Regions from separate parts of the Viridibacillus sp. FSL H8-0110 genome, predicted to be linked through region 2. Evidence: a T-box and tRNA genes for the amino acid it is inferred to sense, from the RefSeq annotation. Region 2 holds a T-box; the other holds one or more tRNA genes.
What was found. The T-box of region 2 lies ahead of alaS (alanine--tRNA ligase). A T-box ahead of a tRNA ligase gene usually reads a tRNA of that ligase, here a tRNA-Ala.
Positions count from the first base shown of each region.

Region 1 (3,380 bases), 350 kb from region 2:
TGCTTTTTGCAGTACTCTAAATATCCATTCCAGTATAGATTAATATAGCATCTCTTAAAAGTTGTGCTGTACCATTTTGCTCTTTATCATAATAGCTCGTGAAACGTTCATCTGCTATATACATTTCTGCAAGTCCTGCATGTGCTTCTTTACTATACTTTGGCCAATAATACATTAACCATCGCTTATGTGCTTCGGCAGCACGCTGAGCAACATCACTATCAGCTTGACCAGTTTCCATTGCTTGCTTTAATAATCTCTTCACGTCTTGCTCTAATGCTTGCACTTCTTCATATTGCTGCTCAGTCATTTGTTGCACTTTATTATTGGAAGCATCAACTGTAGTATCTCCGTAATTTTGACGTATCTCTTGACCATATTGTTTTTCATTATCTAAAATCATTTTTTCCTTTAAACCTTCAAACTTTTCTTCATTCGACATTTGAATTCCTCCATTCATAGCACTGATCGTTTTAGTTACCGTTGTTATCATGACATCTAATTGGTGGCGTTTCTCCATTAATGCCTTATAATGCTCCATTAAGGCATTCTTATAGTCAAAATTCTCGACTGTTATGATTTCTTTAATGACTTCTAACTTAAAGCCTAATTCACGATAAAATAATATTTGCTGTAACAAATCAATCTCTTCTTGCCCATAAATACGATAACCTGAAGAATTTACACGTGTAGGTTTTAACAAGCCTAGATCATCATAATAACGCAATGTTCTTGAACTAACTCCTGACAGCTGAGCAAGTTTTTGAATTGTCATTTCCATCTTCTTTCACCTCCATGTTTCTACTATATAGTTTGACGTAACGTTAAGGTCAACAGTATTTAAAATAAAAAATCTAAGTATCGGCAATCAGCCTTTACTTAGTATGTTACTTTCATTATCTGCAAAAATAGCTTTAACTCATTAAAAAAATGCCTTTTCAATTTACTTTCCAAACGCAAAAAAACCATTAGAATCAAATATGATTCTAATGGTTTTTAAAGTATGACCCCTACGGGATTCGAACCCGTGTTACCGCCGTGAAAGGGCGGTGTCTTAACCGCTTGACCAAGGGGCCTATATGGCGGAGAAGGAGGGATTTGAACCCTCGCGCCGCTTACGCGACCTACACCCTTAGCAGGGGCGCCTCTTCAGCCACTTGAGTACTTCCCCATATATGGCTCCGAAGGTAGGACTCGAACCTACGACCGTCCGGTTAACAGCCGGATGCTCTACCACTGAGCTACTTCGGAAAAATTTTAATGGTGGGCCTAAATGGACTCGAACCATCGACCTCACGCTTATCAGGCGTGCGCTCTAACCAGCTGAGCTATAGGCCCATAAAATTGGAGCGGGTGAAGAGAATCGAACTCTCGACAACAGCTTGGAAGGCTGTGGTTTTACCACTAAACTACACCCGCATCATGGTGGGTCAGGACGGAATCGAACCGCCGACACTTAGAGCTTCAATCTAATGCTCTACCAACTGAGCTACTGACCCATGATGATTAATACAATATTTTTAAAAAATGGCGGTCCGGACGGGACTCGAACCCGCGACCTCCTGCGTGACAGGCAGGCATTCTAACCAACTGAACTACCGGACCATTTGGTTGCGGGGACAGGATTTGAACCTGTGACCTTCGGGTTATGAGCCCGACGAGCTACCGAACTGCTCCACCCCGCGATAATGATATTATGAAATTAAATTTTAAAAAATGGAGGAGGAAGAGGGATTCGAACCCCCGCGCGGTATGACCCGCCTGTCGGTTTTCAAGACCGATCCCTTCAGCCAGACTTGGGTATTCCTCCAAAAAATATAACGTTGTGTAGATGGTGGACCTTGCAGGACTCGAACCTGCGACCGGACGGTTATGAGCCGTCTGCTCTAACCAACTGAGCTAAAGGTCCTTTAGTTTGGTTAGTATGGCGGCAGAGGGGATCGAACCCCCGACCTCACGGGTATGAACCGTACGCTCTAGCCAGCTGAGCTACGCCGCCATGATGGTATTAAATTTAGTAATAAATTGGTGGAGCCTAGCGGGATCGAACCGCTGACCTCCTGCGTGCAAGGCAGGCGCTCTCCCAGCTGAGCTAAGGCCCCATAGGGTTGAAAGTATTAATGGTCGGGAAGACAGGATTCGAACCTGCGACCCCTTGGTCCCAAACCAAGTGCTCTACCAAGCTGAGCTACTTCCCGTTAATGGCGCGCCCGGCAGAAGTCGAATCCACAACCTTCTGATCCGTAGTCAGACGCTCTATCCAATTGAGCTACGGGCGCATTTATATCACTTATATTATATTAAAATATGGTGCCGAGGACCGGAATCGAACCGGTACGGTAGTCACCTACCGCAGGATTTTAAGTCCTGTGCGTCTGCCAGTTCCGCCACCCCGGCATATTTTGGAGCGGAAGACGAGGTTCGAACTCGCGACCCCCACCTTGGCAAGGTGGTGTTCTACCACTGAACTACTTCCGCAATATGCTGATAAACTTAAAAATTATGGTGCGGGTGAAGGGAGTCGAACCCCCACGCCTTGCGGCGCTAGATCCTAAGTCTAGTGCGTCTGCCAGTTCCGCCACACCCGCATATAATGTTTTTTAAAAATGGTGAGCCATGTAGGATTCGAACCTACGACCCTCTGATTAAAAGTCAGATGCTCTACCAACTGAGCTAATGGCTCATATAAAATGAATGGTGCCGGCGAAAGGAGTCGAACCCTCGACCTACTGATTACAAGTCAGTTGCTCTACCAACTGAGCTACACCGGCATTGTTTATTTAAAATAATGGTGGAGGATGACGGGATCGAACCGCCGACCCCCTGCTTGTAAGGCAGGTGCTCTCCCAGCTGAGCTAATCCTCCATATTGTTCGCCTAGCAACGTCCTACTCTCACAGGGGGAAACCCCCAACTACCATCGGCGCTAAAGAGCTTAACTTCCGTGTTCGGCATGGGAACGGGTGTGACCTCTTTGCCATCGTCACTAGACTATTTTCTTAAGGACAAGAATTATTATAACATATTTTTTAAAGTTTAGCAAGTGTTTTTTGCTATTTTAGAAAAGTTTTTTTCTTATTCTCTCAAAACTGGATAAATTACATTGAAGTTCGTTAAGTAAAATTTGGTTAAGTCCTCGATCTATTAGTATTCGTCAGCTCCGTATGTCGCCACACTTCCACCTCGAACCTATCTACCTCATCGTCTTTGAGGGATCTTACTTACTTGCGTAATGGGAAATCTCATCTTGAGGGGGGCTTCATGCTTAGATGCTTTCAGCACTTATCCCGTCCACACATAGCTACCCAGCGATGCCCTTGGCAGAACAACTGGTACACCAGCGGTGTGTCCATCCCGGTCCTCTCGTACTAAGGACAGCTC
Region 1 covers NZ_JBBOPJ010000001.1:851,076-854,455, reverse strand. Annotated here, with positions in the region: gene MHH98_RS04305 (MerR family transcriptional regulator) at 17-781, opposite strand; tRNA gene MHH98_RS04300 (tRNA-Glu) at 1,005-1,076, opposite strand; tRNA gene MHH98_RS04295 (tRNA-Ser) at 1,081-1,171, opposite strand; tRNA gene MHH98_RS04290 (tRNA-Asn) at 1,177-1,251, opposite strand; tRNA gene MHH98_RS04285 (tRNA-Ile) at 1,262-1,338, opposite strand; tRNA gene MHH98_RS04280 (tRNA-Gly) at 1,346-1,419, opposite strand; tRNA gene MHH98_RS04275 (tRNA-Phe) at 1,424-1,499, opposite strand; tRNA gene MHH98_RS04270 (tRNA-Asp) at 1,529-1,605, opposite strand; tRNA gene MHH98_RS04265 (tRNA-Met) at 1,609-1,685, opposite strand; tRNA gene MHH98_RS04260 (tRNA-Ser) at 1,718-1,810, opposite strand; tRNA gene MHH98_RS04255 (tRNA-Ile) at 1,833-1,909, opposite strand; tRNA gene MHH98_RS04250 (tRNA-Met) at 1,926-1,999, opposite strand; tRNA gene MHH98_RS04245 (tRNA-Ala) at 2,027-2,102, opposite strand; tRNA gene MHH98_RS04240 (tRNA-Pro) at 2,122-2,198, opposite strand; tRNA gene MHH98_RS04235 (tRNA-Arg) at 2,203-2,279, opposite strand; tRNA gene MHH98_RS04230 (tRNA-Leu) at 2,309-2,397, opposite strand; tRNA gene MHH98_RS04225 (tRNA-Gly) at 2,404-2,478, opposite strand; tRNA gene MHH98_RS04220 (tRNA-Leu) at 2,504-2,588, opposite strand; tRNA gene MHH98_RS04215 (tRNA-Lys) at 2,608-2,683, opposite strand; tRNA gene MHH98_RS04210 (tRNA-Thr) at 2,696-2,771, opposite strand; tRNA gene MHH98_RS04205 (tRNA-Val) at 2,790-2,865, opposite strand; rRNA gene rrf (5S ribosomal RNA) at 2,875-2,990, opposite strand; rRNA gene MHH98_RS04195 (23S ribosomal RNA) at 3,124-3,380, opposite strand, start outside.
Region 1: it has a tRNA-Ala gene. The T-box ahead of alaS (alanine--tRNA ligase) is inferred to sense a tRNA for this amino acid. The anticodon was not compared.

Region 2 (3,380 bases):
AGTCAGGCATATGAAATTCCTTTTGAGGCGATTTCAAAAGCCTGTATCGAACTTCGTGAGGATAATAAAATTTGTGGTGAAGAAACACGACTCTATATGCCATCTCTGTATTTTTCTGAGATTGGTATTGCTTCAAAAATTACAGAGTTAGTTCAAAAAAATGCTGAACAATCCGCGTTCCCTACATCTGAAATCCGAAAATTCATCGGTGATGCTGAGGAACGTTTTGGTGTTTCATACGCAGAAACGCAAGTGGACGCCATTGAGAAGGCGATTAACTCAGCGGTTATGATATTAACAGGTGGACCTGGTACAGGGAAAACGACGGTAGTTCGGGGAATTGTAGACGTTTATGCAGAGCTTCATGGCTTAACTTTGAATCCAAAAGACTATGTAGAAAAAGACGAGCCTTTTCCAATCGTGTTAGTGGCACCAACAGGAAGAGCTGCAAAACGTCTTAGTGAATCAACTGAATTACCGGCGATGACTATCCACCGTTTACTTGGCTTCACGGGGCAAGAAAAGGAAGAGGAAACGGAGAAGGAAGTTGGAGGGCGGCTCATCATAGTTGACGAAATGTCGATGGTTGATACTTGGCTCGCTCACCAGTTGTTGAAATCGTTGAACGATGATTGCCAAGTTATTTTTGTTGGTGACCAAGATCAATTACCACCTGTAGGTCCTGGACAAGTGCTAAAAGATTTACTCGCTTCTAAAGCAATTCCAACTGTTGAGTTAACAGATGTTTATAGACAAGCGGACGGATCATCTATTATTGAACTTGCCCATCAAATGAAAAAAGGCGAGATGCCGCAAAATATGCTTGCTAAAACATCCGATCGGTCTTTTATCCAAGCTAGCTCCGACCAAGTAGCTGATGTCATCAAACAAGTCGTATCAAGTGCTGTGAAAAAAGGTTTCTCCATTCATGATGTGCAAATTTTAGCACCTATGTATAGAGGTCCTGCAGGTATTGATGCTATTAATAAAATGATTCAAGAACTTGTTAATCCGAAGAAAACTGAAAAGAGTAAGGAAATAACATTTGGTGATGTGACGTATCGTATTGGAGATAAAATTTTACAGCTTGTCAATCAACCAAATAGCAATGTCTTTAACGGTGATATGGGGGAAGTAATTAGCATTATCAAAGCGAATGAGACAATTGAGAAACAAGACTTACTTGTAGCTTCATATGATGGCATTGAAGTAACTTATCAACGCGGTGATTTGAATCAGATCACTCTTGCTTACTGTTGTTCAATTCATAAATCACAAGGCAGTGAATTCCAAACAGTTATTATGCCAGTAGTACGTGGTTATTCTAAAATGTTGCGTAAAAACTTGTTGTATACAGGAATTACGAGGGCAAAAAACTTCCTCATACTTTGTGGTGAAATTGATGTGTTTAAATATGGTATGCTAAGAACAGATGATCTTCAAAGAAACACTACTTTAGCACAGCGCCTTCAAATAGAAGAAGTACTAGAAGCGGTTAAAGATTCTGTTGAGCCAGAATTGACGCAAGTGTCAGAATCAACTTTCATACCACAAGAAGTGCAACTATCCATGGAATCTCAATCTCTGAATACTGAAAATTATTTAGATATTCACCCATTAATCGGCATGAAGGGAATTAGTCCTTATGATTTTATTGAAGAAGAGATTTGACAGATACAAAGACCTTTTTTAAAATAAGATTGAGTCGATATTTGAAGACAATCGTGTTTTCGAATATTTATAACTAACAATATATATATCGCTTAAAACTACGAAGGATAAAAGTACATTATGTAATGTGCACAGAAAGAGGTTCCTAGGCTGCAAGAACCTTCACAAAACATTTTGGAAAGCTCATCCCGAGTACAGCTAATCCCTGTCGTTTGCCGCGTTAAGGCTTAATGAAGAGACAATAGACGCAAGACCGGTCTATTGTAACTAGGGTGGTACCGCGAATTTTCAACCTTCGTCCCTTTTATAGTGGATGAAGGTTTTTTATTGTCTAAAGGAGGAATAAGCAAATGCAAACAGCAGCAGAAATTCGTCGTAAATATATTGAGTTCTTTGAAGAAAAAGGACATAAACAAGAGCCAAGTGCACCACTTGTGCCTATTAATGACCCATCATTATTATGGATAAACTCAGGAGTAGCAACATTAAAGAAATACTTTGATGGACGTGTTATTCCTGACAATCCACGTATCGTAAATGCACAAAAGTCTATCCGGACAAACGATATCGAAAACGTGGGTAAAACAGCACGTCACCATACATTCTTTGAAATGTTAGGAAACTTCTCTATCGGTGATTACTTCAAAAAAGAAGCTATCCACTATGCTTGGGAGTTCTTAACTGATGCAAAATGGATGGGCTTTGAACCTGAAAAACTTTCAATTACTATTCACCCTGAAGATACTGAAGCATATACAATCTGGAAAGATGAAATCGGCATTCCTGAGGAGCGCTTAATTCGTCTTGAAGGAAACTTCTGGGATATCGGTGAAGGTCCAAGTGGTCCAAACTCAGAAATTTTCTATGACCGTGGAGAATCATACGGTGCAGACGAATCAGACCCTGAACTATATCCAGGTGGAGAAAATGAACGTTACTTAGAAATCTGGAATCTTGTATTCTCAGAGTTCAACCATAATCCTGATGGCACATACACACCGCTACCAAAACAAAATATTGATACTGGTATGGGGCTAGAACGTATGGCTTCGGTTGTACAAAATGTACCGACAAACTTTGATACGGATTTATTTATACCAATTATCGAGCATACAGAACGTATTTCTGGTGAAAAATATCATGTTGATGTAAACAAAGATGAAGCGTTTAAAGTAATCGCTGATCATATTCGTACAGTAGCATTTGCTATAGGTGATGGAGCACTTCCATCAAACGAAGGACGTGGTTATGTATTACGTCGCTTACTACGCCGTGCCGTTCGTTACGCAAAACAATTAGGTATCGAAAAACCATTCATGTATAATTTAGTACCAACTGTGGGCGAAATTATGGTGGACTTCTATCCAGAAGTAAAAGAAAAACAAGATTTCATCCAACGTGTTATTAAAAATGAGGAAGTTCGTTTCCACGAAACATTAGACGGTGGTTTAGCTATTTTTAATGAAGTAGTTGAAACACAAAAAGCTGCAAACTCAACTATCGTGCCAGGTAAAGACGCTTTCCGCCTTTATGATACTTATGGTTTCCCTGTTGAATTAACAGAAGAATATGCTGAAGAAGTAAATATGACTGTAGACCACGAAGGTTTTGAAAAAGAGATGGAAGCACAACGTAACCGTGCTCGCGCAGCTCGTCAAGACGTCGATTCAATGCATGTTCAATCTGAGGTATTAGCTAATTTAAACCAA
Region 2 covers NZ_JBBOPJ010000001.1:1,200,308-1,203,687, forward strand. Annotated here, with positions in the region: gene recD2 (SF1B family DNA helicase RecD2) at 1-1,671, shown strand, start outside; T-box leader at 1,763-1,977, shown strand; gene alaS (alanine--tRNA ligase) at 2,022-3,380, shown strand, end outside.